One region of the Pantoea sp. GW821-FHT03E06 genome, then DNA from elsewhere that is predicted to be linked to it. Evidence: predicted binding sites of a transcription regulator. Region 1 holds the regulator's gene; each other region holds the start of a gene.
The links. Region 1 encodes CRP, which controls carbon source genes, mostly activating them, when cyclic AMP is high. Its sites were predicted from a motif close to ATGTGANNNNNNTCACAT; they were not measured.
Positions count from the first base shown of each region.

Region 1 (7,516 bases):
TGGAGCCATGCAGCACCAAGCTGGATGTCGGCTTCTCACGTTTCTATCAACACTATTTACTGACGCAGCTGAAAAAGAACGCCACGCGCAAATTACATGCCTGGCCCGGCACGCTGCCGGTCGATCTCAGCCAGCTGCGCGCTTTTCGCCGTCTGCGTGAATTTGATGATGCAATAACCGCTCGCGCGCACGGTTTTGTTGATGCCAACGACTATTATCAACGTGCCAGCGCCATGCCGCTGCTGACCGGCGTACGCAAACCGCTGCTGATCATCCATGCACAAGACGATCCTTTTATGACCGATGCTGTGATCCCGCGCCCTGAGCAGCTGTCAGCCTCCATTCAATATCAACTGACGCAGCAAGGCGGTCACGTAGGTTTTGTGGGTGGCACCTTACTCAAACCGAAAATGTGGCTAGAACAGCGCGTGCCCGACTGGCTCTCAACTTATCTGGATGTGCAATTGTGATTATTCCGTGGCAAGAACTTGAAGCAGAAACGCTGGAAAACCTGATTGAAACGTTCGTGCTGCGCGAAGGCACCGATTACGGCGAGCAGGAACGAAGCCTGATGCAAAAAGTGGCCGACGTGCGCCGTCAGCTGGAGCGCGGCGACGTGGTGCTGGTATGGTCGGAGCTGCATGAATCCATCAACATCATGCCGAAGGGTGAATTTCGCGGCTGATGCACCCAGCGGCAATTCGTGGTAACAATGCTCATCGCCGGACTTCACAGGGAGCTCTGTTATGTCAGCCAGGCATCCAATTATTGCCGTCACTGGTTCCAGCGGCGCCGGAACCACTACCACCAGCCTCGCCTTCCGCAAGATTTTCCAGCAGCTGAATCTGCATGCGGCGGAAGTCGAAGGCGACAGTTTCCATCGCTACACGCGTCCAGAAATGGACATGGCGATCCGTAAGGCGCGCGACCTCGGTCGCCATATTAGCTATTTCGGCCCGGAAGCGAATGACTTCGGCCTGTTAGAGCAGACGTTCAAACACTACGGTAAAACCGGGCTGGGCGAATCGCGTAAATATCTGCATACCTATGATGAAGCGGTACCGTGGAATCAGGTTCCGGGCACCTTCACGCCGTGGCAACCGCTGCCGGAAAACACCGATGTGTTGTTCTATGAAGGCCTGCACGGCGGCGTTGTCACGCAGCAGCAGAATGTGGCAGAACATGTTGATCTGCTGGTTGGCGTGGTGCCGATTGTTAATCTCGAGTGGATTCAGAAGCTGGTGCGCGACACCGGCGAGCGCGGTCATTCACGCGAAGCGGTAATGGATTCAGTGGTGCGTTCGATGGAGGATTACATTAACTTCATTACGCCACAGTTCTCGCGCACGCACATTAACTTCCAGCGCGTGCCGACCGTCGATACCTCAAATCCGTTTGCCGCACGGGAAATCCCGTCATTGGATGAGAGCTTCGTGGTGATCCATTTCCGTGGCTTAGAAGGGATTGCGTTCCCCTATCTGCTGGCGATGATTCAGGGATCGTTTATCTCGCACATTAATACGCTGGTGGTACCCGGCGGGAAAATGGGATTAGCAATGGAGCTGATTATGCTGCCGCTGGTGCAACGACTGATTGAAGGGAAGCGGATTGAATAAGAGTGATAGGTCGCCATTAATGGCGACACTACGAAATGAGCGCGTTTTGTAGGGTGCGCATTAATGCGCACCTGGAAACATCAACGTTCGATCACTTCATAGCTATGGGTGATTTCCACGCCTTTGCCCAGCATGATCGCCACCGAGCAATATTTTTCCGCTGACAAATCAACCGCGCGGGAAACCGCCTTATCACTCAACGCTTTGCCGCTGACAATAAAATGCAGGTTGATGTGGGTAAAAATGCGCGGTGCTTCTTCGCGGCGTTCAGAGGTGAGTTTCACTTCGCAATCGGCCACATCGCTGCGCCCTTTTTGCAGAATCGAGACCACATCAATGGCGCTGCAACCCCCTGCTGCCATTAACACCATCTCCATTGGACTTGGCGCTTTATCACCGGAATTCCCGTCCATTAACACCTGATGTCCGGATGAGGATTCTCCGAGAAAGGTAAGACCTTCCACCCATTTCACTCGTGCCTGCATGATTCTTTCTCCTGAAGCGGCGGTTTTGCCGCCAGAGTACGCTTTCACCTGATAAACAGCAATCCAGACTATTCCCCCGTTTGCTGAAGCGAGACAACACAAGACAGCTCGCAAAAGCTGTGCTACAAACAGTGCTGAAAATATTTTCGTCGTTACAGACGAAGGCGGGAAGAATCAAAAGCGTAGCTTAAGAATGACCCGGAATAATTTTTCCATTACTGGAAACGCTCGACGATTAAACCGCCTGACAGGGAAAAAATGCCCCCTGTATTTTGGGCACGATTACAACAGAGGATAATAGCGAATGGTTCTCGGCAAACCGCAAACAGACCCTACACTCGAATGGTTCCTGTCCCATTGCCATATTCACAAATATCCGTCCAAAAGCACGCTCATCCATCAGGGTGAGAAAGCGGAAACGCTGTACTACATCGTGAAAGGTTCCGTAGCGGTACTGATTAAAGATGAAGAAGGCAAAGAGATGATTCTCTCCTACCTCAATCAGGGAGATTTCATCGGCGAACTCGGTCTTTTCGAAGAAGGCCAGGAACGTAGTGCCTGGGTGCGTGCGAAGTCTGCCTGTGAAGTGGCTGAAATTTCCTACAAAAAATTCCGTCAGCTGATTCAGGTAAACCCGGATATTTTAATGCGACTTTCGTCGCAAATGGCGCGTCGTCTGCAAGTGACATCAGAGAAAGTGGGCAACCTTGCTTTCCTTGACGTAACAGGACGTATCGCGCAAACGCTGCTTAATCTGGCTAAACAGCCAGATGCGATGACTCACCCAGACGGCATGCAAATTAAAATCACCCGTCAGGAAATTGGTCAGATCGTGGGCTGCTCACGCGAAACCGTGGGTCGTATCCTGAAAATGCTGGAAGATCAGAACCTGATCTCTGCACACGGTAAAACCATCGTCGTCTACGGCACCCGCTAATTTCTTCTCACCCACGGCGTGATGGCAACATCGCGCCGTTTCTATTTGCGATGAGCTGATGTGGCGCCGAATCATCTATCATCCTGAAGTTAACTATGCACTGCGGCAAACGCTGGTGCTGTGCCTGCCTGTGGCTCTCGGCTGGCTGTTTGGCGATCTGCAAAAAGGTCTGCTGTTCTCGCTAGTGCCTGCCTGCTGCAATATGGCGGGTCTTGATACGCCGCACAAACGCTTTTTCAAACGCTTGATTGTGGGTGGTTCGCTGTTTGCCACCGGCAGCTTCCTGATGCAAATTTTGACCGCTTACCAGATTCCGCTGCCGTTGATCCTGCTGGCGCTACCGCTGCTGATCGGCGTGACCGGCGAAATCGGCCCGCTGCATGCACGCCTGCTGCCCGCCACCTTAATCGCTGCTATCTTTACGCTCAGCCTGGTTGGGCGCATGCCGATATGGGTGCCGCCGCTGCTCTATATTGGCGGTACGCTGTGGTACGGCTTGTTCAACTGGTTCTGGTTCTGGCTGTGGAAAGAGCAGCCGATGCGTGAATCGCTCAGCCTGCTGTTTCGCGAGCTGGCGGATTATTGCGATGCCAAATACACCTTACTGACACAGCTGACCGATCCGGAAAAAGCGTTACCGCCGCTGCTGGCGCGCCAGCAGAAAGCGGTCGATCTCATCACTACCTGTTACCAGCAAATGCATATGCTGTCGGCCAGCCGCGATAACAGTCACAAGCGCCTGACGCGCGCCTTCCAGGTGGCGCTGGATTTGCAGGAACACATCTCGGTCAGCCTGCATCAGCCCGAAGAGGTACAGAAACTGGTGGAGGAGAGCCACGCTGAAGCGGTGATCCGCTGGAACGCCAAAATCATCTCCGCACGTTTGCGCGTGCTGGCTGATGCGATTCTCTATCATCAGCTGCCGGATCGTTTTCACATGGAGAAACAGCTGGGTGCGCTGGAGAAAATTGCCCGTCAGCATCCGGATAACCCGGTTGGCAACTTCTGCCTCTATCACTTCAGCCGCATCGCCCGCGTATTGCGCACGCAGAAGCCGCTTTACACGCGCGATCTCATGGCCGATCGTCAGCGCCGCTTACCGCTATTGCCAGCGTTGCGCAGCTATTTATCATTCAAATCTACCGCGTTACGCACCGCGGCCCGCTTCGCCGTAATGCTGATGTTTGGTAGCGCGCTGGCGCTGTTCTTCAACATTCCTAAACCCTACTGGATTCTGATGACCATCATGTTCGTCAGCCAGAACGGCTACAGCGCCACGCGCGTGCGTATTCAGCACCGTGCGCTGGGCACCTTTGCCGGTTTGCTGATTGCCGCCGCCTCGCTGCGGCTGGCGGTGCCGGAGTCGATCACTCTGCTATTTATGCTGGGCATCACGCTGGCGAGCTATCTGATCACGCGGAAATATTACGGCTGGTCGATGATTGGCTTCACCGTCACCGCGGTGTATTCACTGCAGCTGCTATCGCTCAACGGCGCGCAATTCTTGTTGCCGCGCATGATGGACACGCTAATGGGCTGTTTGATTGCTTTCGCCGGTATGATTTGGCTATGGCCACAGTGGCAAAGCGGGCTGCTGCGTAAAAATGCGCACGATGCGCTGGAAGCATATCAGGACGCACTGCGCTTGCTGCTCGGGCCGGAACAGGCGCCGGAGAAGCTGGCTTATCAGCGCATAAAGGTTAATCAGGCGCACAATGCGCTGTTCAACTCCCTGAACCAGGCGTCGAGCGAGCCCGGCTTCAACCTGCAATATTTGCAAGATATGCGCATGTGGGTGACGCACAGCCAGTTTATCGTTGAGCACATCAACGCCATGACGATTCTCGCGCGCGAGCACACCATGTTGACGTCGAAGCTGGCGGAACGGTATCTGCAATCCTGTGAAATCGCGCTGCAGCGCTGTCAGCAGCGGCTGGCGTATGACGGGCCGGGCAACGACAGCAATATTCTGGAAGCGCCGGAAAATCTTAATGAAGGGCCGGTAACGATTGTCGAACAGCACGTGAAGCGGATTTTGCAGCACCTTAACGTCATGCACACTATCTCTTCACTGGCGTGGAGCCAGCGACCGCATCATGGCCGCTGGCTCAAGGCGTTACGCCCGAAAGCGGATTAAGCGGCCAGCACCTTTTCAATCGCCGTAGCGAAACGCGTCATGCCTTCGGCGATGTCGGTTGGCTCAATCACCAGCGACGGCACAAAACGAATCACATCGCTGCCGGCGGTGAGAATCATCAGCCCTTCCGCAGCAGAAGCATTGAGGATGTCGCGCGCCTTGCTGGCGAACTGCGGCTGCAGCGCGGCACCTATCAGCAGACCTTTGCCACGAATCTCGCTGAAGATAGCGAATTTACTGTTGATGGCCTGCAGCGCTTCCACAAACTGCTGGCGGCGCGCTTCCACACCTTCCAGCACTTCCGGAGTATTGATGATATCCAGCGCGGTTTCCGCAATCGCGCAGGCCAGCGGATTGCCGCCGTATGTGGTGCCGTGCACGCCCGGCGCCATCACTGCCGCAATGTCATTGGTGGTCAACATCGCGCTTACCGGGAATCCGCCGCCCAGCGCTTTCGCGGTGGTCAGGATATCGGGCTTGATGCCGTAATGCTCGTAGCTGAACAGCTTACCGCTGCGGCCCATGCCGCTCTGTACTTCATCTAATACCAGCAGCGCATTATGTTCGTCGCACAAGGCACGCAGGCCCTGCATAAATTCCTGCGTAGCCGGTACCACGCCGCCTTCGCCCTGAATCGGTTCTACCACAATGGCGCAGGTGTGATCGTCAATCACCGCTTTTACCGCGTCGAGATCGTTGAACGGCACATGCACGATGTCAGCCGGTTTTGGCCCGAAGCCATCGGAATATTTCGGCTGCCCGCCAACCGACACGGTAAACAGCGTGCGGCCATGGAACGCATTGTGGAAAGCGATAATTTTGCTTTTGAATGGGCTGTGTTTTTTGCAGGCATAATAGCGCGCCAGCTTGAAGGCCGCTTCGTTGGCTTCTGCGCCGGAGTTACCGAAAAACACGCGGTCGGCAAAGGTAGCAGCGATCAGTTTACTCGCCAGACGCAGCGCCGGTTCGTTAGTGAACACGTTGCTGGTGTGCCACAGCGTTTCGCCCTGGGTTTTCAGCGTCTCCACCAGCGCCGGATGACAATGGCCCAATGCCGTCACCGCAATACCGCCTGAGAAATCGATATACTCTTTGCCCTGCTGATCCCACACTCGGCTGCCCTTGCCTTTAACCGGCACAAACTGCGCAGGTGCATAAACAGGCAAAATTACGTTATCGAACGTTTCCCGGGTTACCGCTAGTTTTTCCGCTGCCATTGACGACCTCATCGGGTTATTTGTTGAGCTAATGTGAAATTATAATCACAAAATATGCATAAAAAATCACACCATGGCAAATATAAGTTACGCGCTGAGGAAATTAGCCAGCAGCTGGTGACCTTGTTCACTGAGGATGCTTTCCGGGTGAAACTGCACGCCTTCCAGCGGCAAGGTGCGATGGCGGAAGCCCATGATCTCATCCGGTTCGCCGTCGCGCAGGCTCCACGCGGTAATTTCAAAGTCTGCAGGCAGCGTATCGCGCGCCACAATCAGCGAATGATAGCGCGTCACGGTCAGCGGATTATTCAGGTTGCGGAACACGCCTTGATTGCTGTGCTGAATGCGCGAGGTTTTACCGTGCATCACCTGCCGCGCGCGTACCACCTGCGCGCCATATGCCTGAGCGATCGCCTGATGCCCAAGGCAAACCCCCAGAATCGGCACACGTCCGGCGAAGTGACGAATAGCGGCAAGCGAGATGCCAGATTGGTCCGGCGTACACGGACCCGGCGAAATCACCAGATGCGTCAGCGGCAACGCTTCAATCTCTTGCAGCGTAATGGCATCGTTGCGCACCACGCGCACATCAGCGCCCAATTCGCAGAAGTATTGGTAGAGATTCCAGGTGAAGGAGTCGTAGTTATCGATTAGCAGTAGCATAGCGCCCTCAGGCCAGTAAAAGCGGCGCTATTCTACCCATTTTAGCTAATCGGGCTCACCACTTTCGCAAACTGCGCGGTAAGCGGAGCCAGATCGCCGGCGACGCCCGCCGAGATCGCCGCGCGCCATTCATCGCGCTTGAGCGTGTCCCACGCCAGCTGGTACCCGGCGTGCAACGCCAGCTGTTCGAAGAAGATACGCTGCGCGCGTCCATTGCCAGCGCGGAACGGATGCAGGACGAAAATCTCACAGTAGTAGTGCGCAATCCGTGCCGCAAAGGTTTCCACTGCCAGGTCGGCCAAACCGCGCTCCTCTTCCAACGCCTGCATCAGCGTATTGCCCTCTTTCTCGATATATTCGCAGTGGCAATAGGGCGTTTCATCACGCCAGATATCGATAGTGCGCAGCTCTCCCGCCCAGCTATAAAGATCCTGAAATAGCGTGCGATGAATATGGCACAA
Region 1 covers NZ_JBWKUG010000001.1:3,830,475-3,837,990, forward strand. The annotation lists gene AC07WB_RS17925 (hydrolase) at 1-470, shown strand, start outside; gene AC07WB_RS17930 (YheU family protein) at 467-685, shown strand; gene AC07WB_RS17935 (phosphoribulokinase) at 747-1,616, shown strand; gene AC07WB_RS17940 (OsmC family protein) at 1,697-2,101, opposite strand; gene crp (cAMP-activated global transcriptional regulator CRP) at 2,406-3,038, shown strand; gene AC07WB_RS17950 (YccS/YhfK family putative transporter) at 3,097-5,175, shown strand; gene argD (bifunctional acetylornithine/succinyldiaminopimelate transaminase) at 5,172-6,392, opposite strand; gene AC07WB_RS17960 (aminodeoxychorismate synthase component II) at 6,480-7,055, opposite strand; gene AC07WB_RS17965 (putative adenosine monophosphate-protein transferase Fic) at 7,097-7,516, opposite strand, start outside.

Region 2 (7,516 bases), 3.4 Mb from region 1:
CACAGCGCCATGATTACGCAGGTCGCCAGGAACACCGGGCGCATGCCAAATGCACCACCGATAAAACCGCCGAACAGCGGACCTGAAACCTGGCCGACATACTGCGCCGAGGTGGCATAGCCCAGCATCTTCCCCACCTGCGACTGCGGTACGCTGTGGCGAATCAGCGCCGTGACGCACGGCATCAAGCCACCCAGCGCCATGCCCATCAGAAAACGCAGCACCACCAGTTGCCAGGCTTCACTGATAAATGCCTGCGGGATCAGCAACAGCGCGCACGCTATTAATCCATACACCAGCACGCGACCATGTCCAACGCGGTCGGCCAGCTTTCCTAAACGTGGCGCGGAAAGAATGCTGCCGAGCGCTGCTGCCGCCATCACCAATCCGGCAGTGACCGTTACCGCGTGATCGCCGCTGACAAACTGGCCGATGTACAGCGTGATAATCGGTTCAATCGACATATTGGCGAAAATCAGCAACATACCCGACAGCCACATCAAGCGCACTACGGGCAGATTCAGCGACTTTTCATCGTCGGCTGCGCTCTGCTGTGTTTTTTTGCCAGCAGCACGTGGCACCTCTTTCAGCAAAAAGGTGGTCGCCAGGAAGGCGAGGAAAATCACCGCGCCCGTCAACCAGAAAGTATGGCGAATGCCAATCAGCGGCGGCAATACCCCGCCCAGCAGCGGTCCCACCACGTTACCGGCCATAATGCCGGACGATAAAATACCGAGCGCCCAGCCGGTTTGCTCTTTCGGCGTTTGCGCCGCCACCAGAATGGTCGATCCTGAGGCGTAGCCGCCAAGTAATCCCGCCAGCAAACGCAGCGCCACCAGCTGCCACGGCGCGGTGGCCATGCCAATCAGCGACATGGCAATCGCCATGCCAAGGCTGGCGCGGATTAACATCAGTTTGCGACCATAGCGATCGGCCAGCTTGCCCCACAGCGGCGCGGTCAACGCGGCGCTGAGGAAGGTGGCGCCATAGGCCGCACCTGACCAGCGCGCAATCGCCGCCGGCTCCTGCACGCCGAGCTGTTGCACGTAGAGCGGCAGAAACGGCAACAGCAGCGTCATCGCCACGATGGTGCTGAATGAACCCAGCACGCAGACCACTAAATTTCGCTTCCAGTGTTGCTGTTCGGGCGCTAACGCGATTGGAGGTTGTTGCATGGTGATATCCCTGTTTTTTGCTTTTTTAGCAGGCTAACAGTGACTTCTGGCAGAGAACAGCGTTGCAGTGATAATTGCCAGGCAGCGCAATATTGTTGCCAGCAAACAACAATCAGCGACTGCCGAGGGCATTAATTAGCGCCTCGCATAATAAGGTTACCGGCGAGGAGGGCTGCGGCTGCTCTTTCAGCAGCAGATAACTGTGCAGGCGATCCATCTGCCACTCCGGCAGCACCTGCTGAATTTCACCGCGCGCCAACGCTTCCTGCGTCATATAGGCCGGTAGATAAGCGATGCCCGTGCCCGCCAGCGCGGCATTCAGCAGCGCCATGCTGTTATTGGCGCGGAAGCGACTGCGCACATCCAGCGCTAACCGCTGCTTATCGCGCCGAAACGGCAGCGCTGCGGTATGCGCCGGTCCGTGAAACAGCAGCAGATCGTGGCGCATCAGACGTTCGGGATGGTCGATAGCTGCGTGCGCCGCCAGATAATCCGGCGTGGCGTACAAGCCCCAATCGATGCTGCTGAGTTCTCGAAAATTGGCCGCATCAGGCGCACGCGCGCGAATCACGATCGCCACATCGGCACTGGGTTGCGGATCATCAAGGGTGGTGAGGTCAAGATCGACATTGATATGAATATGACGACGAATAAAGTCATTGAGCGTCGGCACCACGCATTGGCAGCCATAGGTGATCGGTGCTTGCAAGCGCACGTTGCCCGCCGGTAATTGATGCACCTGCTGCACAAACGCATCGGCGCGATGCATTTCTGCCAGCATACGCGTACAAAACGGATAGTAAGCCTGGCCGAGCTCCGTCAGCACCACTTTACGCGTGGTGCGCTGCAGCAGCTTGATACCGAGCCGCACTTCCAGCCGGGCCACTTCACGGCTGACGTGAGATTTGGAGACGCCTAAAGTACGAGCGGCTTCACTAAAGCTTTGCCGTTCCACTACGCGTGCAAACAGCATCATGGCGGTGAGATTGTCGCTGTTATCCATGTTCTCTGGTGGGCTAGATAAGTGAGAACCGTAGATTAAAAGCTAAACCAGTAATAAGTCCATCGCCGCACATTTCGTAGCGGCGCGATTTATCGCGCGTATCAATGGCGCCTGATTGCCCATCCAGATCTTGCGCAATGAATTGCGCCGCTACGAAGCGTGCTCTGAGAAATATCGGAATAAGTATTTCAACTCGCCATCGCCAGTGGGAACAGCAGCCGATCCGGCTCAACGCGGCGCTGGCGGCGCAGCTGGCCTGGCGTCACAAGGAAATAATTTTTAAATGTGCGGGTATAAGCCTGCTGCGTATCAAAACCGTAGCTCATCGCCACCTGCAAAATTGCTTCGTCACTGTTGATAAGCGTGAGTGCTGACTCAGTCAGCCGGCGCTGGCGAATGTACTCTGCCAGAGAAAACCCGGTGTGCTGACGAAACAGACGTTGCAGATGCCAGCGGGAGTATCCCGAGCGGCGTGCTACTTCATCCAGATGCAAATCGTGTCCTAAATTATTTTCTATCCAGTCCAGCAAACTACGGATAAATTCGCGCTGATTCATGGGATTCTCCTGCTTTGACGATATGTCCAGTGCAGCTACTGTAGCGCGTTAAATTTATCCCTTAATTAGCGGAAAATTAGCGCAGAATTAGCAAGGCAGAAAACAGGGTAATTCTGCGCTAAGAAAACAACGGTAAACTGCGCTCAGTTAAGTTGGAGAACATCATGCGTGTGCTGCTGGTAGAAGATGACGAAATGATTGGCGCCAACCTGCAGCAAGCGCTGGAAGCGGCAGGTTGGTCGGTGGATTGGGTGCGTGATGGCGTGTTTGCCAGCAATGCCTGGACCGAAGGCGGCTATACCTGCGTGTTATTGGATTTGGGCTTGCCGCGTGAAGATGGCCTGCAGGTGCTGCGCCGTGCGCGCACGCGCGGTGACATGACGCCCGTGCTGGTGCTTACCGCACGCGATACCGTGCAGCAACGTATTCAGGGGCTGGATAGCGGTGCGGATGACTATTTGCTGAAACCCTTTGATCTGCAAGAAGTGCTGGCGCGCATGCGCGCCATTACCCGACGTCGCCACGGTGCGGCGGATTCCCTGCTGGGCAGCGGCGACGTGCAGATTGATATCATGACGCGTGAAGTCCTCTACAAAGGCCAGCGCGAGCAGCTTACCGCGCGCGAATATGCCCTGCTCTACGCGCTTCTGGAGCGCCCGGGCGCCATCCTGTCGCGCGAGCAGTTAGAGAACCGTATTTATGGCTGGGGCGAAGAAGTGAGCAGCAACGCCGTTGATGTATTAATTCACGGCATGCGCCGTAAGCTGGATAACGAAGTGATCCGCAACGTGCGCGGACTCGGCTGGCGAGTACCGGCAATATGAAACCTTTCACCTTTATGCGCTCACTGCGTAACAAACTGCTCGCCACGCTGGTGATTCTGCACCTGGCGATGATCGGCGGCGTCACCTGGTATTTCTATCACTGCTACGGCGACATGATGGGCACCATGAAGGACGATCAGCTTGCTAAGATCGCCGATGCCTGGTCCAGCAGCCAGCGTATGCCCGCCTTGATGCCGATGGTGATGAATACCGAAAAGCTGAAAAGCACCTACATTGTCCAGCTGTGGGACACCAATAACCGGCTGCGTGCCAGCTCGTGGCCCGATCTGCATGCCCCCTTGCAAAGCAAAAATGGCTGGCACGACCTGAAAGTGGGTGATTGTGGCGATGACTGCGAATGGCGCGTCTATACGCGTCCCGGCGAATTGGGCAGCGAAATTGGCAATATCCAGGTGCTGCACAACATCGGCTACATGAAAAGCATCATGCTGAAGCGGGCGCTCTCCGCCATCATTCCGTTGGTATTAATGATGCCGCTTTCGCTGCTCGTCATCTGGCTGGTGGTACGCGCCATCACGCGTGATTTACGCGTTGCATCGCGTCAAATCGCCGCCCAGGAAACGCTGCATCCGCATACGCTATCTCCTGATGGCTTGCCGGATGAAGTGCTGCCGCTGGTGGCGGCTTACAACTCGTTGCTGGATAAGCTGCGCACGGCATGGTCGTCTCAGCGCCAGTTCCTTGAGGATGCCGCCCACGAGCTGCGCACGCCGGTGACCGCCGTGACCTTGCAGCTGGAAAATCTGCGACAACACATTCAGCCGGGAGAAGCCAGTCGCCAGTTCGATCAGCTGGAAGCGGGCGTCACCCGGACGCGTCATTTGGTCACGCAGCTGCTGAACATTTCGCGCCAGGAAGATCAATCGGTGGTTGCCACGGTGGAAGCCATCGAGTTGGACAGTCTGCTGAAAGAGAGCATTGAGCAGCTGATGGTGGTGGCCGACAAACGCGGTATTGATATCGGCTTCAACGGCACAGCGCACTATCGCCTGCACGCCAGTCGCTCTGATTTACGTAGCCTGTTCGATAACCTGATCGGTAACGCGATGCTGCATACGCCGGAAGGCAGTTTGGTGGATGTGCTGCTGCATCGGGTGGGGAATCATACCGTGGTGGATATTGTGGACAACGGGCCAGGTATGGCGGAATCCTTTATCGAACGCGCTTTTGACCGCTTTACCCGTTCGCCTGATGTGCAGGCGCAAGGCAGCGGGCTGGGCCTGTCGATCGTGCGCAGCGTGGCGCAGAAACATCAGATGCAGGTTGCGCTGTCGAATCGCCATGATGCGCTGGGCCAGATTGCCGGGCTGCAGGTGCGCGTTACCTTGCCATAACTCGCACCGTGCCGTAGCGGCGCAATTTATTGCGCATTTTCATAGCGAGCACGGTGCCCCTTCAAAAAACGCGCGATAAATCGCGCCGCTACATCCTTTCCCTACATCAAACACATTTCCTGCCGTACGCGACAACGTAAACGGTTGCGGGGTTCCGTTCGCCGCACGGCTTATTTGTGATAATGATCACATTTTCAGTGAATCGAAATGCAACACTTTTTGACAAACGTGATCAAAATCTATTTTCTATGCCTCTGTTACAGGCACATTACGCGGGCTTGAAAATCTGGCGCTTGAGACCGGATGCAACAACACACTGCCCATCCCTGGGATCGACTTCACCCGATCGCGGCACAAGACCGGCGATCACAAGCATGTGGTTAAAATAATGAAATATAACTCGTTGATAGCAGGCGCCTTATTGGCCACTAGCTTGACTGGCGCAGCACAAGCGGCAGAAAGCGATCCGCAGTATCTTTCCGATTGGTGGCATCAAAGCGTTAACGTGGTGGGCAGCACGCATACCCGTTTTGGACCCCAGTTTAATAATGACGTGTACCTCGAATACGAAGCCTTCACCAAAAAGGATTGGTTCGATTTCTACGGTTACCTCGATCTGACCAACTTCTTTGGCGTGGGCAATAGCAACGCCAATGGCGTATTTGACCACGGTTCGCCGATGTTCATGGAAATTGAGCCCCGTTTCTCGATTGATAAACTGACCGGCACCGATCTCTCATTTGGTCCGTTCAAAGAGTGGTATTTCGCCAACAACTATATTTATGACATGGGTCGCAATAGCGATAACCGTCAGAACACCTGGTACATGGGTCTTGGCACCGACATCGATACGCACAGCGATATCGGCCTGTCGCTCAACGTGTACGCCAAATACCAGTGGGAAAACTACGGTGCGGCAAACGAGAACAGCTGGGATGGTTATCGCTTCAAGGTGAAATACTTTGTGCCGATTACCGATCTGTGGGGCGGCAAGCTGAGCTACATCGGCTTTACCAACTTTGACTGGGGTTCCGATCTGCGTGATGAGTCCGATCGTTCACGCACCAGCAACTCCATCGCTTCCAGCCACATTCTGTCGCTGAACTACGATCACTGGCACGTTTCAACCGTGGCGCGTTACTTCCACAACGGCGGCCAGTGGGCTGACGGCCAGGAGCTGAACTTCGGCAACGGTCCATTTGAAGTGAAATCAACCGGCTGGGGTTACTACCTGGTGGTGGGTTACAACTTCTAATCGAGTAAAGCGGCCGCTATTAAATGGTGCGCTTGATTGAACGGCCGCCATTAATTGTGCGCTTGGTTGAACGGTCGCCATTAATGGCGACCCTACATTGTAGGGTGCGCATTTATGCGCACCTTGTCGAAAATCGCATCCACCTTAAATCTGCGGCTTATACGCATTCACCATCCACGGCACGCCGAATTTATCGGTAAACATCCCAAAACCGTTGGCCCAGAACGTTGGAGCCCAGCTTTTGGTGACGTTACCGCCCGCCGACAGCGCATCAAACCAACGCTTCCCTTGCGCTTCATCCGGCGTGGATAAACTCACCGAGAAACCGGCATATTCCGCCTGCGGTGCGCCATCACTCATCATTATTTCGCCCTGCCCGATACGCACATGCGCATGCATAATCTGCTCGGGTGAAAAGCTCACGCCTGAAGTGCAACCTTCATCCTCCACCGGCGTTTCATCTGGCATATCGCCATAGGTCATCTTAAACAGCAGCTCGCCGTCGGTAGCCGCAAGGTAGAAGGCAATCGCCTCTTCGCAGCGGCCGTTGTAGAACACATACGGGGTAACTTGCATGGTCTGTACTCCATTAAGGGAACGCCAGATGCAAGTGTAGTGCGCATTATTTATACCGTTGCGAGCCAGGACGCACTCTTACCTTTGCTGACAATGGCGGCGGAACAGCTGCGCCATATAGGCACTCATCGGCGTCAGAGCAGCATCTTTGCGCTGGATCAGATAGAACGTGGCTTTCGGCAAGGGATCGTCGAGCTCCAGCGAAATCAGCTGACCGCCGTGCGTCGGATCTTCAATCACATCGCGCGAGATAATACTGACGAAGTCGCTCTGCGCCACCAGACTGGTGCAAGCCATAAAGGTTTCGCAGGTCACTACAATTTGCGGTGCCATGCCGCGCTCGCCAAACAGATCGTGCAGCAGCCGATAGTAGCTGCCCTGCGGCGTTGGCATGGTCCAGTCGCAGTGTTGTAACTCGGCCAGCGAGCGCGCGTGCGCCATCGGATGGCCTTTACGCATAACTACCTGATAGTCGCGCTCCATCAAGCGTTCAAAAATTAATTCCTGATCGAGATGATTTTTTTCGTAGGTATTGATGGTGAAATCCAGCTCGCCCTGGCGCAGTTCCTGCACCATCGATACCAGTTGGCCTTCAACAATGCGTACCTTTACCAGCGGATACTCGCGATGAAACTGCGTGATGACATGCGGCATGATGGTGCGCGCAATACTGCCGCCCACACCAATATTCACGCGCCCGCCTGCCAATCCCAGCCGCTGCTGAATATCCTCCTGCGCTACCCGCAACTCTTCCAGCACTAGGCTGGCATG
Region 2 covers NZ_JBWKUG010000001.1:429,205-436,720, reverse strand. The annotation lists gene AC07WB_RS01960 (MFS transporter) at 1-1,175, opposite strand, end outside; gene AC07WB_RS01955 (LysR family transcriptional regulator) at 1,288-2,178, opposite strand; gene AC07WB_RS01950 (helix-turn-helix domain-containing protein) at 2,367-2,735, opposite strand; gene AC07WB_RS01945 (response regulator) at 2,900-3,559, shown strand; gene AC07WB_RS01940 (sensor histidine kinase) at 3,556-4,914, shown strand; gene AC07WB_RS01935 (nucleoside-specific channel-forming protein Tsx) at 5,303-6,169, shown strand; gene yjdN (VOC family metalloprotein YjdN) at 6,314-6,745, opposite strand; gene AC07WB_RS01925 (LysR family transcriptional regulator) at 6,824-7,516, opposite strand, start outside.
Region 2: a site for CRP is predicted at 5,089-5,106, ahead of AC07WB_RS01935 (nucleoside-specific channel-forming protein Tsx). Genes of this name have one in related genera too.

Region 3 (7,516 bases), 330 kb from region 1:
GCTTACCAATGTTGTGGTCGGCGGCATAATTCTCGCCCAGGCCTTGCGCGTTCAGGCGTTTGTAGTCATTGTCATTGATTTTAGAGACGTAACCGAGCACGTGCGCCAGGTCCGCGCCGTAAGGGTATTCGCGATCCTGGTAGGTATCGACGGTGACGCCAGTAAAGCGGAACTGATTGACGGCAAAGCGCGCCACTTCCTCATCCGTTAGCTCAGCTTTCAGTTCGACCGGCTTATAGCGGCTGCTCTGTTTGAGATCGTGCTCGAAGGTTTCGATCTCTTCTGGCGTCAGATCAACAATCGGCGTCAACGCCTTCAGCGTCTCCTGCATATTGTCGATTTTGTACGGCGTGATGTGAATGTCATACCAGCTAACGTTACGCACCAGCGGAATACCATTGCGATCGAAAATCAGACCACGAGTCGGCGCGATAGGGATCATTTTGATGTCGTTTTCGTTGGATCGCGTCTGGTAATAGCTGTGCTCATCAACCTGCAGGCGATACAGGTTAACGCCTAAAATGGTAAAGCAGATGACAACCAGGGCAAAAGCGACAATCGCACGGCGGGCAAACAGCTTTTCTTCTGCTTCGAAATTACGGAAATTCATCAGGTGGGCTTAGTCTCTTTGTTATCACGCTAATGATAAGCAGAGATCGTTTCAGAGCCAGCACGAAGATGCACAAGCCTGGGTAAAAGTGTGTCAGATGTTTACGGTGGGAAGCCAGGTCGCCATGAATGGCGACCCTACGTTCGTTGTAGGGGCGGCATTTATGCCGCCCTGGTTCATATGCGCAGCAAGGGTCGAAATTAATCGCCCAGCAGCACTGACTCCAGCGCGATCTTAATCATATCGTTGAAGGTGGTCTGGCGTTCAGCCGCGGTGGTCTGCTCGTGGGTGCGGATATGATCCGACACGGTGCAGATAGTCAGCGCTTTCGCACCAAACTCTGCTGCCACGCCGTAAATACCCGCCGCTTCCATTTCCACGCCCAGGATACCGTACTTCTCCATCACGTCGAACATCTGCGGATCTGGCGTGTAGAACAGATCGGCGGAGAAGATGTTACCCACGCGCGCCTCAACGCCCAGCGCTTTCGCTGCGTCAACCGCGTTACGCACCATCTCGAAATCAGCAATGGCGGCGAAATCGTGATCCTTGAAACGCATGCGGTTCACTTTGGAATCGGTGCAGGCACCCATACCAATCACCACGTCACGCAGTTTCACGTCTGCGCGCACGGCGCCACATGAACCCACGCGGATGATCTTCTTCACGCCGAAATCAGTGATCAGCTCTTTGGTATAGATCGAGCAAGATGGGATACCCATGCCGTGACCCATCACAGAAATCTTGCGGCCTTTATAGGTACCGGTGAAACCGAGCATGCCGCGCACGTTGTTCACTTCCACCACATCTTCGAGGAAGGTTTCAGCAATGTGCTTAGCGCGCAGCGGATCGCCAGGCATCAGTACGACGTCCGCGAAATCACCCATTTCTGCATTAATATGAGGCGTTGCCATGTTTATTTTCCTTATAAAAATTGGTGCGCTGTTTTACAGCATGCTCTTGCCGTAGTCCATGCTGGACAGGCCGAAATATTTTGCGATGGTCTGGCCGATATCGGCAAAGGTATCGCGATATCCCAGCGATCCAGGCTTCACATGCGGGCCGTAGATCAGAATTGGAATGTGCTCACGCGTGTGTTCGGTACCTTCCCAGCTTGGATCGCAGCCGTGATCGGCGGTGAGGATCAAAATGTCACCCTCTTTCACCAATTCCATCAGCTCGGGCAAGCGACGATCGAACAGCTCCAGCCCGCCCGCATAACCGGCGATATCGCGACGATGTCCCCACGTTGAGTCAAAATCAACGAAGTTGGTGAACACAATCGAGGTATCTGGCGCTTTCTTCATCTGCTCAATGGTGGCGTCGAACAGTGCATCTAAGCCGGTGGCTTTCACCTTCTGCGTGATGCCCTGCTCGGCGTAGATATCGGCGATTTTACCCACCGAAATCACTTCGCCGCCTTTCTCGTCGACCAGTTTTTTCAGCATGGTCGCCGACGGCGGTTCAACGGCCAGATCGTGACGGTTGCCGGTACGCTCGAAGTGGCCGGCTTTATCGCCAACAAACGGACGCGCAATCACGCGGCCAATGTTGTAGCCACCGTTCGTCAGCTCTTCACGAGCGATTTCGCACAGCTCATACAGGCGATCGAGGCCAAAGGTCTCTTCGTGGCAGGCAATCTGGAATACTGAATCCGCCGAAGTATAGAAAATCGGCTTGCCGGATTTCATATGCTCTTCGCCGAGTTGGTCGAGAATGACCGTTCCTGAAGAGTGGCAGTTGCCAAGATAGCCCGGCAGATCGGCACGCTTCACCAGAATATCCAGCAATTCCTGCGGGAAGCTGTTCTCTTTGTCGCTGAAATAGCCCCAATCAAACAGCACCGGCACGCCGGCGATTTCCCAGTGACCCGACGGCGTATCTTTACCCGACGAGAGTTCGCTGGCGTACGCGTACGCACCGATGATTTCCGCGTTGGGATCGAGGCCTGGCGGGAAACGACCGGTGGAAAGCTCAGCGGCTTTGCCGAGTCCTAATTTAGTCAGGTTAGGTAAGTGCAGCGGGCCTTCGCGACCTTCATTGGCGCGGCCTTCGAAACACGCTTCGGCGATATGGCCGAGGGTGTCCGATCCTTCATCACCGAATTTATCGGCGTCTTTGCTAGAACCGATCCCGAAGGAGTCGAGAACCATAATAAAAGCACGTTTCATGCAAGTCTCCTGCGCAATGCGCGATGACAAGTCAAAAAAAAGCGATCAGATCAGTATACCCGAACGGCCGCTGCCTGGCACGCGGAAGCGTGCGTTATTCGCTCACGCGACGATAAACGACCGGTGTAATTTCGGGGGCCGCGTCGCTCAGCGTAATCGCGGCTTTCACCGCGGCGGCGGCCTGCTGCCACTGCGCTTCAGAGCTTGCGTGAATAATCGCCAGCGGACGCTGCGCGTCTATCGGGGTGCCGAGCGTGGTCATATCGCTTAAGCCCACGCTGTAATCAATGCTGTCGCTGGCGCGCTGGCGACCACCGCCGAGTGACACCACCGCCATGCCGAGCGCTCGCGTATCCATGGCGCTGACAATACCGGCGCTGTCGGCATACACCGCTTTGCTTAAGGTAGGTGCAGGTAAATAGTTGTCCATCCGCTCGATGAAATCTACCGGGCCCTTTTGCGCCGCTACCATGCGGGCGAACACTTCAGCAGCTTTACCGTTATCCAGCACCTGCTGCAGTTTTTTGCGCGCATCGGCGTCGTTTTCCGCCAGTTTGCCGGAGATCAGCATTTCTGAGCACAGCGCCATCGTCACTTCCAGCAAACGTGGATTCCGCGCAACGCCGGTCAGGAATTGCACCGCTTCACGCACTTCCAGCGCGTTGCCGGCGGTAGACGCCAGCACCTGGTTCATGTCGGTAAGCAGCGCGGTGGTTTTACATCCTGCACCGTTCGCCACGCCGACAATCGCCTGCGCCAGATTTTCTGACGCGTCGAAGGTCGGCATAAAGGCACCGGAGCCCACTTTGACGTCCATCACCAGTGCATCCAATCCTTCCGCCAGTTTTTTGGCGAGGATCGAGGCGGTGATCAGCGGAATCGAATCAACGGTGGCGGTGATATCGCGCGTGGCGTAGAAACGCTTGTCGGCCGGTGCCAGCGAGTTGGTCTGGCCGATAATGGCGATACCCACGTCTTTAATAATCTCGCGGAAACGATCGTCGCTGGGGAAGATATCGAAGCCGGGAATCGCTTCCAGTTTATCCAGCGTGCCGCCGGTGTGCCCCAGGCCACGACCGGAGATCATCGGCACATAACCACCGCAGGCCGCTACCATCGGGCCGAGCATCAGCGAGGTCACATCGCCCACGCCGCCGGTGGAGTGTTTATCCACAATTGGGCCGTTGAGGTTGAGCGATTTCCAGTTCAGCACCGTGCCGGAATCGCGCATCGCCATGGTTAGCGCTACGCGCTCTTCCAGCGTCATGTCATGGAAGTAAATGGTCATCGCCAGCGCGGCGATTTGGCCTTCCGAGACGCTGTTGTCGCGCACGCCGTTAATAAAGAAGCGAATCTCTGCTTCACTCAGCGCCTGGCCGTCGCGTTTTTTACGAATAATTTCTTGTGGCAGGAACACGGTTGCCTCCCTGGAATGAGGAGGTCGCCATGAATGGCGACCCTACAAAGAATGGGTTGAACTTAGTAGCCCGCTTTACTGGTCGCGGTTTCGTGGCCCAGCGTATTGAGCAGGCTTGCCAGCAGGCTGGACGCGCCAAAGCGGAAATGACGCGCATCCGCCCAGCCTTCACCCAGCGTGTCGTCAGCCAGCTTCAGATACAGCGCCGCATCTTCAGCGGTACGTACGCCGCCCGCCGGTTTAAAGCCGACCTGCTGCTGCACGCCTTTATCGCGGATCACCTGCATCATGATGGCCGCCACTTCTGGCGTGGCGTTGACCGGCACTTTACCGGTGGAGGTTTTGATGAAATCGGCGCCCGCATCAATTGAAATCTCAGAAGCCGCACGAATCAGTGCTTCATCTTTCAGCTCACCGCTTTCGATAATCACCTTCAGCAGTACGTTGGCGTCTGCGCAGGCTTTTTTACAGGCTTTCACCAGTTCAAAACCCACGTCGCGATTACCGGCAATCAGCGCGCGATACGGGAACACCACGTCGACTTCGTCGGCACCGTAAGCGATCGCCGCGCGGGTTTCGGCCAGCGCAATCTCGATGTCATCGTTGCCGTGCGGGAAGTTGGTGACGGTAGCAATGCGAATTTCTGTTGTACCCTGCTCGCGCAGCGCTTTACGCGCCGCCGGAATAAAGCGCGGATAGATACAGATTGCAGCGGTATTGCCGGCCGGCGATTTCGCCTGACGGCACAGCGCGATCACTTTCTCGTCGGTGTCGTCTTCGTTCAGGGTGGTTAAATCCATCAGTTGCAATGCGCGCTGTGCTGCTGCTTTCAGGTCGGTCATGATGCTCTCCAAAATTCAGATCGGCGGGCACAACCCACCGGGGAATGTGATAATTCTAACAATTATCGTGACAACGAATTGCGTTTCATGTCACACATGAACAGAAAACCCGTCATTCATATACAATAATTTAGTGATTAACATCACAAATAATTGCCAATCAAGCCAGAATACCGCCCAGCTCGCCATTGTTAGTATTATCACAAAAAAGGATGCAAAAGTGTACTATCGGCTCTATCACTGTAGCTAATCAGACGTAAGGTGGCGTAAATGCAGATTTTGTCGGGTGGGGAATCAGGCTGGCAGCGCAAAAAGACGCAGGCTGTTATGCCATAACGCATTGGCGATGGTTTCAGGGGATTCACTGCGCAGCTGGCACAGCACATCAAACACATTACGCGCCCGCTCGGGGCGATTCGGCTGGCCCTGAAAACCCTGCAGCGGCATATCCGGCGCATCGGTTTCCAGTAACAGCGACGCCAGCGGCAGATGGGCGATGGTATTGCGGGTTTTGCTGGCACGTTCATAGGTGATAGTGCCGCCGACGCCAATCGCGTAGCCGAGCTGAATAAAGCGCTCAGCCTGCTGCTGGCTACCGGCGAAACCGTGTACCACGCCACGACGCGGCAGATCGTGACGACGTAAGTGCATGGCTAACTGATCGTGGGTGCGACGTGAGTGCAGAATAACCGGCAGATCATACTGCTTCGCCAGCCTGAGCTGCTTATCGAGCAGCCGCGTCTGCTTAGCGAATTGCGCATCCTCCATGTAAAGATCGAGACCGATCTCACCGATCGCCACGCGCTTGCTGTCTGGCTTTTTCAGCCAGCTTTCCAGCGCCTCAAGATGCGCATCTTCCTGATGCTGCGCAATATTAATGGGATGCAGGCCCAGCGCAGCATACAGCGCGTCATGTTGCTGCGCGAGCTGGCTAACCCGAGCGAAACGGCTGGCATCTACGCTGGGCACAATAATGCGCTCCACGCCCGACTGCGCGGCACGCTCAATGCTAGCGTGCGCATCGTCAACAAATGGGGGAAAGTCAAAGTGGCAATGCGTGTCGATAAATCTCATGCCAGCGAACCTTTATTAAAATCTGCATCGTTTTCCGCCAGCGAAGGCGTAATTACAACGCGATTATCTGGCGCATTCGCTACGGCTGCCGGCGGCGTTACCGTGATCTGACGGACAAACGGCTCGGCATCGCTCAGCCATTGCCCAAGCGTGGCGAGGAAATAACGCCCGCTGCGCCGACCTAAATGGTAATCCTGATTCAGCGACGACATCCTGCTGCCGAGCGCCATGCTCGCCAGCGGTTTCGGCGGACAGATTTCGATGATGCGCAGATTATCCGGTGGCTGCTCAATAAACTGCTGAATCTCGCGATAGCTCTCTTCATGCTGATGCAAGATGTTGATCATCGGCTGCAAGGCGCTGTCGGACAAAAAACGCTCCATGCGTTTAAACCACTTCGGCGTGTATGACATCTGCGAAGGCACGGTGCGGATCACCACAATGGTGTCTGCGCCGCGTCGTGCCGCTTCACGCACCGGAATCGCATCGCTGATACCGCCATCCAGATAACTTACGCCGTCCATCTGCACGCCGCTGCGGTAAAAGCCGGGAATGGCGCTGGAGGCCTTAATGATGTCATGCCAGTTGGTGCTGGTAGGATTGAAATACTCTGCGCGATAATCATCGCTGCGGCAGGCGCACATATAGAATTCGCTGCCTTTGGCAAACAACCCTTCGGCGGTAGTCAGCGCCAGCGGAAACTCCTGCTTGGTAATATCGATTAGCCAATCGAGATCGATAAGATGCCCACCGCGCACGAAACGCAGCGGATCAAAAAACAATTTGCTGGTGGTGTAACGAGAAATCACGCGCCGCGCGTAGCCGGGCTGGCCACAGACAAAGGCAGACAAGTTTTGTGCACCTGCTGAAGTGCCGAGTAATAGCTGAAAGGGATTGAATCCTGCGCGTTGAAACTCATCGAGTACGCCTGCAGTGAAGATACCGCGCTGACCGCCGCCTTCGCAGACGAGGGCAATTTTATTGGCTTTGAAGGGCGTTAATGCAAGCGGTTCAATAGAACCCAACGTTAATGGAATACGCGTACCCATGGACATCCCTCAGTGTTTTGCTCTGAGGGAGCTGCCAGAGGCAGCATCCCGGAGAACCAGTCATTGTCGTTCCCTGACCAATTGCTTCTGCAATCGTCGCGGCTTCGTAGTATGCCGCAAATGACTGGTCTCCGCTTTAGGTGACTCGCGGGTTAACGTCTAAGACGCAAGTAGTCAGGGTCGTTTGCGCCCGGTAAACAGGCTCACGAGGAACAGAATAATACCGACAATGAAGACAATTTTAGCTGCCCATGCTGCCGTACCCGCCAGACCGCCGAAACCTAATGCTGCAGCAATCAGAGCGATGACCAGAAAGATAATACCCCAACGAAACATAAGCCTCTCCTTTACCA
Region 3 covers NZ_JBWKUG010000001.1:3,499,637-3,507,152, forward strand. The annotation lists gene mrdA (penicillin-binding protein 2) at 1-610, opposite strand, end outside; gene deoD (purine-nucleoside phosphorylase) at 811-1,524, opposite strand; gene deoB (phosphopentomutase) at 1,558-2,781, opposite strand; gene deoA (thymidine phosphorylase) at 2,876-4,198, opposite strand; gene deoC (deoxyribose-phosphate aldolase) at 4,261-5,040, opposite strand; gene AC07WB_RS16200 (TatD family hydrolase) at 5,335-6,114, opposite strand; gene AC07WB_RS16205 (patatin-like phospholipase family protein) at 6,111-7,163, opposite strand; gene AC07WB_RS16210 (DUF1328 domain-containing protein) at 7,338-7,499, opposite strand.
Region 3: a site for CRP is predicted at 5,172-5,189, ahead of deoC (deoxyribose-phosphate aldolase). Genes of this name have one in related genera too.